Regions from separate parts of the Paenarthrobacter sp. NEAU-H11 genome, predicted to be linked through region 2. Evidence: predicted binding sites of a transcription regulator. Region 2 holds the regulator's gene; the other holds the start of a gene.
The links. Region 2 encodes LexA, which represses DNA repair genes until DNA is damaged. Its sites were predicted from a motif close to TCGAACANNTGTTCGA; they were not measured.
Positions count from the first base shown of each region.

Region 1 (4,413 bases), on a different contig from region 2:
TCGACAACCCCGACGGAGAGGTACCCGAACTTCACCGGCCCGGGGAAGTGTCCCTCCTGGTGGGGTGCCCTCATCTCCTCGGCAACCCGGGGCGGAACAGCGCCTGCATGGACCACCATTTCCGTGCCTTTGCTGATGCCGGAGTACAGGGCGCGGACCAGGGCCTCGTCCGACCCGCGGGCAGGCAGCTCCTCGGGCCGGAGCTCGCCATGTTCCCTGGCTGTGGTCCAGTAGGCCGTTGCGTGCGTGCGACTGGATTGATGCGCTGGACTGGATTGATTAGTCATCTTGCTGATGAATCTAGCCGTCAACGTGCGCGCGGGAAAGCTGGCCGGCGGCAGTCCCCTTGTCCCGTCGCATCCTCCCCGTCGCTTCCTCCCCATCGGGAGGCACGGTCCGGTTCCCGTCGGGAGGCACAGTCCGGGCAGGCCTCACCATCACGATTGCGGAGAGGGCTTCGTTACGTGACGCCAGCGCTTGCCTGGCAGGCCATCTCCCACCAAACATCTTCGGGCAGCGGGTCCTTGGGCTGCTGGTACCCAGGCATGAACCAGTCAGCAAAAGTGTCCTCGGGGAACTCCTCCTTTGGATACAGGTCCTGGAGCGACCGGCCGGCTGCTAGAGGCCAAGCATCAGACAAGTCATCAGGCAGCGACACCCCCGAAAGGTCGTTGGGCAGCGACACCCCCGAAAGGTCGTTGGGCGGTGGCCACATCTCCGCAAGGTCATCAAGCGCGCGGAGCCCTGCCGGCACAGCCCGTTCCGGCCAGTGGGGTGGTTCCCAGTCCTGGTGTTCGCTTGTGTAGTGGCGGCCGGTGGGTGAGGTCCAGCCGGGTGGTGCGGTTGTGGTGGCTGGGGTGGGTTTCCAGCCGCTGGTGTGGCGGAGTTTGTGGTGTTTCGGGCAGGGCTGGCCGAGGTTCGAGACTCCTGTGGTGCCGCCGTTGTGCCAGGCGAGGAGGTGGTCGGCTTCGTTGTCGAGGGAGGGGTTGCTGCAGCCGGGGAAGGGGCATTTGCCGTCCCGCAGCCTGAGCCAGTTCCGCATGGCTTTGGTCACCCGGTAGCTGGTGCGGCCGATTTCCAGCGGTGCCCCGTCCCGCGGGTCGACCAGCACCCGGTAGAAGGAGCTGGCACCGTCGGCGACGAGGTCCCGTGCCATCGAGGCGGGGATGGGGCCGGCCCCGTCCAGCACCGCCGGCTCGTCCGTCAAGCCCATCAGGGAAAACACGGGCACGGTGACCAGCACCTGCGGCCGAATCGACGACGACGGGCCGGGACCTGCCACCTCCCCGCCGCCGGACCTTCCCGCCTCACCGTGCCCGGCCCTGGTTGCCTCGCTGTGTCCGGTAACCCGGGAGATGTTCCCGCCGCCCAAGAGCGCCTCGGCGAAATTGTCGGCCCTGAGCTGGGTCAGGGTGCGGGCCTCGTCCGGGCCCTGCATCCCCCGGGAAATGGCGGTCAGCCGGTTCCAGACCGCGGATGCCTGGTCCGCGGGCAGGTAGGCGGCCACCCAGGCCATCGCGTCGTTATCCGGCCAGTACTCCACGCGTCTATCCGCCAGGGACTTGGCGTGCCGCTTCGCCAGGCTCTCCGGATGGTGCCGCTCCCGCCACCCCCGCGCCTTGGCCCTGAACCGGTACGCGGGCATCTCCCCCACCGGGCACCCGCGGACCGCCCCCGGGGCGTCCGGGTCCAGGAAATGGGCTTCCAGGGCCGCCGCCCCGGACGGGCCAAGGCCGACGGTCTGGTCCACCATGGTCCGGGCATGCGCCCAGGAAATCGTCCCGCCCTGCAGGGCGGCCAGGGTCCGGGGCAGCGACGCGGTCAAGGCATGGGCTAGCAAAGCACCGGCGGCCCGGTCACCGATGGCCAGCGCACACCCGACCTCCGCCACCAGGCTCCGGTCCTGCGCCGTGGCCTCGTGAGGGGACCCGGGCGGAGGATTCATCGCCTTCGTCGCCCCGGCAAGGGCCGCCGCGGCCACTGCCTTCACCGCCGCCAACTTCGCTTCCGACCGCGCCACCCCACCCAGGACATCCAACGCCGCATCAGCAACCCGCTGCAACGGATCCTCAACGCCCCCGCCCCCGCCACGGCCACCGGAAACGGCAGGCCCGCCCGCGGCAAGGCCTCCGCCAGCCAGCGCAGCCATAAACGCAGCAACAGAAGCGTCAACCGCTTCCTCCCCCTGCACCACCGCCGCGTTCGATTCCATACCCCCATCATCGCGAGGGGGTCCGACATTATTAGGCCCTACGCCCACCGCTGCGAAAAAGTTTTTGAATCTTCTTGGGCCACCTCTGCCCGGACCATAACGGGCCAGGCGTGATCGGCCCCGTTTTGGGGATGGGCGCCTCGCTCCGGTACCCTATTGAGGTTGGTGACGTGTCCGAGCGGCCGAAGGTGCAACACTCGAAATGTTGTTTGGTGTAAAAGCCAACGTGGGTTCAAATCCCACCGTCACCGCCAAGTAGCAGGGCCCCGCTTCTCTTTGTGAAAGAGAAGCGGGGCCCTTTTGGTTTGTGGATCAGTTCCCGCTCCGGCGTCCTGCGTCGGGTACCCGGCACGGGGTTGGAGCCCGGTGAAGCAAATACATTGGAAAAGAAACCGAAAAGCACCCGCCGAATTGGGATTTCCTCACAAATTTTCCGTGTTCAGCGGTGGATACGATGGGCTGACCGGACAGAGCCGTCCGGCCAGATCGACCAGAAGGAACCCATGACTGCGGTGACGGTGGACGATATCCTCTCGGATCTCCCCTTGGGCTTTGGAAGCCTCATCCTCCGGCCAGCGGACGGCTCCGCCGTGGAACGTTTCCTGATCATGGACGCCGAGGATGAAAAGCTCGACGGCGACAGGGCGTTTGTCCTGCTGATTGGAGTCCGCGGACGGTCGGCTTTGCCCGCATTGCGCCGGCTGCTGCGGAACCCGCCGCCGGTGGTGGCCGTCAAGGGAGGCCGGCAGGAGCTGTCCGAAGCCGAAGAGTTGCTGCGCGACGCCGGTACCGGCCTGCTCCTGGTGGACCCCGCGGCCGACTGGGACCGCCTGCTGTCTATCGCGAAAGACAGGATCCAGCCGCCCAGCTATCAGAGCGAAGTCCTGACGCTGCTGGAAGAAGACCTGTTCGCGATCGCCCAGACCACTGCCCGGCTCACCTCCAGCCACGTGGTGATCGAGGACGCGGCCAACAAGGTTCTGGCGTATTCCACCGTTTCCAACGACATCGACGAGCTGCGCAAAGCCTCCATCCTGGCCAGGCGCGGGCCACGGAAATACGAGCTGCTGCTCAAGGACCTTGGAGCCTACCGTGAACTCCATGGCACCCGGTTCCCCGTGCGTGTACCTGCGAGGCCCCAGGACGGACTGCGCGAACGCGTAGCCATCACCCTTTTCGCCGGTAACAGGATCATGGGCTACATCTGGCTCCAGGAGACCGGCGACGGCTTCGGCCCGGACGTTGACCAGGTGTTGCAGGGTTCCGCTGCCCGTACCTCGGCTGAGCTGATCCGTTACCGCAACCAGCAATCCGTGCACATGCGGGAAGACCGCATTGCCCGGATCCTTTCAGGCCCCGCGGAGGCAGCAGCCAGCGCGCACAGCGAAAAGATCTCCGCTGACCGCCCGGCCGCGCTGATCCTGATCGGGATCTCCGATGTGGAAGCCGATGACGCCGCACTAAAGCACGGCGAGCTTGCCAACCTGGCTTCGATCCACGCCGCTGCCTACAAAGCTTCGGCAATCGTGGGGCAGTTCAAAGGCGACACCGCAGTGATTGTCCCCGGCCTGCAGTCTGCAGCGGCGGAACCGGGACTCCGGGGCCTTGCAGAGTCCATCGTCCGGGATGCACGCAAGCACCTTGGCATCACCCCGTTTGCGGCCGTAGGCCCGGTGGCCCCGGACCTGCTCTCCATCCACTCGGTCACCCGGATGGCAGAAGCACTGTTGAGCTGCGTGGGAAGGTCCACAACGTCGTCAGTGGCCACCGTGGACGATTTTGAGGGAGAGATCCTTTTCCGCGAAGCAGTACAGAATTTCGCGTCTTCGGCTTTCCGCCACCGCAGCCTCTCGGCCCTCCTGTCTGAGGACGTGGAATTGGCCGAAACGCTGCGGGTGTACTTCGAAGCTTCCCTTGATGTTGCCGCATGCTCCCAGCGGATGAAGCTGCACAAAAACACCGTTTACTACCGCATCAGCAAGGTATCCAAAGTGACGGGACTGGACTTCGGCAACCCCCGGGACTCGCTGGTTGCCCTGCTGCACATCCAGGAATGGGCTGAAACATCCAATCGAAAAGCTGGCCGGAAATGACCGTAGCGATTGCGGCACCACCGCTCGGCCCCCTCCTCCACGACCTCGTGCGGAACCACCGGCCGCGGCGGGAGACAGGCTCTGTCCCGGCGAACATCCCGTTCCTTG
Region 1 is NZ_JBNZGA010000017.1:88,436-92,848, forward strand. Features, by position in the region: gene ACQ3DC_RS18045 (zinc-dependent alcohol dehydrogenase) at 1-287, opposite strand, end outside; gene ACQ3DC_RS18050 (DUF222 domain-containing protein) at 461-2,212, opposite strand; tRNA gene ACQ3DC_RS18055 (tRNA-Ser) at 2,377-2,466, shown strand; gene ACQ3DC_RS18060 (PucR family transcriptional regulator) at 2,716-4,305, shown strand; gene ACQ3DC_RS18065 (glutaminase) at 4,302-4,413, shown strand, end outside.
Region 1: the regulator LexA is predicted to act here: its motif matches at 2,265-2,280, upstream of ACQ3DC_RS18050 (DUF222 domain-containing protein).

Region 2 (4,413 bases):
CGCTGGCCAGCAGGGGATACATGGAGTACGTGGGAGGGAATCCGAGCGCTGTACGTCCTGGGCCGCCAAAGGCCTGGAGTATCTGCTGAAGGACTTCGTTGGAGCCGTTGGCCGCCCAAAGGTTGGATTCATCCAGCCCGTGCCCCAGGTACTCTGCCAACGCCTTCCGCAGGTCGGTGAATTCCCGGTCCGGGTATCTGTTGAGTCCTGCTGCCGCTTCTGACACCGCTGCGCTAATGGCCGCCCTGACGTCAGCCGGAACCCCGTGGGTGTTTTCATTCACGTTCAGGAGGATTGGAACGTCCAACTGGGGCGCGCCATAGGGCGTAAGCCCGCGGAGGTTGCTGCGAAGGGGAAGCCGGTTCAGGCGCTCTAGCTGGTCATTCACCTGAACAGTTTAGTGCCCGGGCCGGACACCGGAAAATGTGACGGTTTCCTGTTCGCTCCCGGCGTGCCGCGCCCTGCCGCCCGTGGAGAGGCAAAATGCCGGGTCCTAACTTGCGGGCACGAACAATTGCTGGCCGGGGAAGACCGCGCCGGCCGGGAGGTTATTGAGAAGCACGATGTCCGCCACGACGTCCCGCGGATCACGCTCCGGTGCGACACCGGCCGCAATGCCCCACAGTGACTCGCCAGGCTGGACCGTGACTGTGACAGTGGGCGTCGTTGCAAGATCCGTCGCAGACTCCGACGCCTTGGCCGGGGCATTGAAAAAGCCTGCCAGCGAAAGGAGCAGGGCAGCGAGCAGGACCAGCGGAATGCCGATCAGCACGATGCGACCGCGACGGGTCAGGCGAAGGGGCGGAAGAGGCGCAGGCCGTCCGGCCTGCCGATTGTCCGCCTGGGACAGGATTTGCTGCACCGAAAGCAGCTGGTGGCGTGAACCCCGCGAAACAGATGTAGCTGACATGATCTGAGCCCTCCTGGACCGTACTGTGCTGCCCGGACGTCCTCCCCTCCGCCCCCGGCCGGACCTTTTCCGACGTAGTCTTCGAATGACCAGGGCAATGAGTAGAACATATATTCGAACTTTGCTTTCTCTGTTTTAGCACCTATCAACGAACATTGTCGAGACTCGCTAGAACAAATGTTTGAAAAAGCAATGCGGCTGGCCTAGCTTTGAACCAAAGAACAACCACCTGGACAGTCGATCAGCAGGGTCTGACATTTAGGGGCGGGAACTTCCAGGGCATGGCCATGGAGAGGGCCGGCGGAACCGAAAGGCATTGGCGAATATGGCAGCAGCAGCCGCCGGGGGCAGGGCAACCGCGCAACCGAAGAGGACCGCCAAGGGCCTGACTCCACGGCAAAAGAAGATCCTCGAAACCATCCAGCGCTCGGTCAACGAAAACGGGTACCCGCCGTCCATGCGGGAGATCGGCGACACCGTGGGACTGGCGAGCCTTTCGAGCGTGACGCACCAGCTTTCCCAGCTGGAGAAGCTTGGCTACCTCCGCCGCGACCCCAAGCGGCCGCGGGCCATGGAAGTCCTGATGCCGCTGACCCTGGACGGCGGAGCCGCAAAGCCGGCAAGCCAGGCGTCCGCCGTCCGTTCACCCGGTGCAGCGACTGTCACCGAACTGCCCACCGCCCTGGACACGGCGATGGTTCCCCTGGTGGGCCGGATCGCCGCAGGCGGCCCCATCCTTGCCGACCAGCTGGTGGAGGACGTGATGCCGCTCCCCAGGCAACTGGTGGGCCAGGGGGAACTGTTCATGCTTCGGGTAGCCGGGGATTCGATGGTGGATGCAGCCATCTGCGATGGCGACTGGGTTGTGGTCCGCCGCCAGCAGGATGCGGCCAACGGGGATATCGTGGCCGCGCTCCTGGATGACGAAGCCACCGTCAAGACATTCCGCCAGCGCGACGGCCACACGTGGCTGCTCCCGCAGAACACCCAGTACGAGCCCATCCTCGGAGACCACGCCACCATCATGGGCAAGGTTGTGTCGGTACTCCGCTCGCTGTAGCAGGGAAACTCCGTCCGCTACAGCGAGACGGCCTCAGGCGTTTTCCCGGGCCAGCCGCTCCAGGGCGGCAATCGCCGTCTTCCGGTCTGTTGTGGACCAGAAGGGCGGCAGCGCCCCGCGCAGGAACCCTGCATAGCGTTCAGTGGCAAGCCGGGAGTCAAGCACGGCCACCACTCCCCTGTCGCCCGTGGAACGGATCAGCCGGCCTGCCCCCTGGGCGAGCCGGATCGCGGCGTGGGTGGCCGAAACCGACATAAAGCCGTTTCCACCTGCCTGGGCTACTGCCCGTGAGCGCGCCGTCATGAGGGGATCGTCCGGCCGCGGAAACGGGATGCGGTCTATCACCACAAGCCGGCACGAGCCGCCGGGGACGTCCACGCCCTGCCAAAGGGACATGGTCCCGAACAGGCAGGTATCGGGCTCGTCGGCGAACTGCTTTACCAGGCCGGTCATGGTGGAGTCACCCTGGCAGAGGACGGTCATCCCCAGCTTGGGGCGCAGTGCCTCGGCCGCTTCCTCTGCCGCACGCCGGGACGAGAACAAGCACAGCGCCCCGCCACCGGAAGCACGGATCAGGGCTTCCAGTTCGTCCAGTGCTTCCGGGGAAGCACCCCTGCCGGGCTTCGGCAGGTGCCCGGCCACGTAGAGGATGCCCTGCTTTGGGTAGTCGAAGGGTGATCCCACGTCCACGCCTGTCCAGCTCGGGGCGCCGTCACCCACCAGGCCCAGTCCGCCCGCGGCAGGTTCAAACGCGGAACCGATGGCCAGCGTCGCGGAGGTCAGCACCACCGTGTGGCCGGCGAAGAGTCCTTCGCGCAGCCTCCCGGCAACGGACAGCGGCGCGATGTTGATCAACGCAGGAGCGGTCTCGTCCGGCGGGGAGAATCCCTGTGCAGGGTCAAAGGAACTGGCACGGGAAAACCACACCACTTCGCGGTTCTCCCGGGCTGCCAGGAGCCGTTCACAAAGTTCCAGGATGAGCAGCAGCCGCGACCGCGCGAGCTGCCTGCCGCCGTCGGCCGTGGCGCTGCTGTCCCCCTTTGAATCCGAGAGGGCAGCCCGGCAGGCGTCCCGCAGCTGGTCCACGCAGTCCAGCTGTTCATCATTGAGCCCGTTCGGGAGCAGCCCGTTCGGCACGCCTGCCAGGGCAAGCTCCAAGTTGGCGGCTGCGGCGTTCAACGCATCAACGGTGATGGCCGTGTGCTTCCGCGCACCGGCGGCAGCGGCGTGGACCATGGCCACCGAGAGCTGGCCGGAGACCGCCCCGGTAACCCTGTCCTGGAGTTCATGGGCCTCATCCACCACCACCACGTCATATTCAGGCAGGACGGCCAGGCCTTCGAACGCGCTGACGGCGAGCATCGCATGGTTGGTGACCACAACATCCGCTTCAGCAGCGTCCTGGCGCGCCAGTTCGCTGAAGCATTCCGCAGCCATGGGGCACTTCTGGGAGCCCAGGCACTCCATGGACGTCACCGAAACCTGCCGCCAGGCACGGTCCGTGACGCCCGGCAGCAGTTCATCCCGGTCGCCGGTGGCGGTCTTCTCCGCCCACTCCCGCAGCCGCACCACCTCCTTGCCGAGCTGGGACGAGGGGCCGCCCACGGCTGCGGCGAAATGCGGGACGCTGGTGTCCTCGCCCAGGCTGAAAAGCTGGCCTTCGGCCGGCTCCTCGCTGGGGAAGCCGCCTTCCAGCTTGTGCCGGCAAACGTAGTTGGAGCGGCCCTTGACCAGGGCCACTTTGACCGGCCTGTCCAGGGCGGGGGTGATGGCCTTGAGCAGCCGGGGCAGGTCCCTGCCCACAATCTGTGTCTGGAGGGCCAGGGTGGCCGTTGACACCAGGGCGGGCTTGTTGCTCTGCAATGCATGCGCGATGAGGGGTATGAGGTAGGCCAGGGACTTGCCGGTGCCGGTCCCCGCCTGGACCAGCAGGTGGTCCCCCGTTTCGATGGCGCGGGCCACCTGCCTGGCCATCTCATGCTGGCCGGCACGGCTTTGCCCGCCCATGCCCGCCACGGCCCGGTCGAGCAGTTCGATCACGAACTGCTCGCCGGCCGTTTCCGTGGCTTCTCCTGCCACGGCCTCAGTCATTGCTGACGAAGGGTTCCAGTTCAGCCGCGAAGCCTTCCCGGACCATCACGACGGCCCTGGTGCCGGCTTCAACGTGGTCGACGCTGATGATCTCGGCGTCGGAGTCGTGAAGCTTGCTGATCAGGTCTCCGCGCTCATACGGGATGAGCAGTTCCAGCTTGACGCCGGGCCGGGGAATGGCGTCGCTGATTGCCTCCAGCAGTTCGGCGATGCCTTCCCCCGTGCGGGCCGAGACCACCACGTGCCGCGGCTCGCGCTGCTTGAGCCGTTCCACCACGAACGGATCAGCGGCGTCGGCTTTGTTGAGCACGATGATTTCGGGCACCTTCCGGGCATCCACCTCGCTGAAGAC
Region 2 is NZ_JBNZGA010000021.1:27,163-31,575, reverse strand. Features, by position in the region: gene ACQ3DC_RS19395 (histidinol-phosphate transaminase) at 1-388, opposite strand, end outside; gene ACQ3DC_RS19390 (LysM peptidoglycan-binding domain-containing protein) at 494-910, opposite strand; gene lexA (transcriptional repressor LexA) at 1,236-1,970, shown strand; gene ACQ3DC_RS19380 (ATP-dependent DNA helicase) at 2,004-4,061, opposite strand; gene hflX (GTPase HflX) at 4,054-4,413, opposite strand, start outside.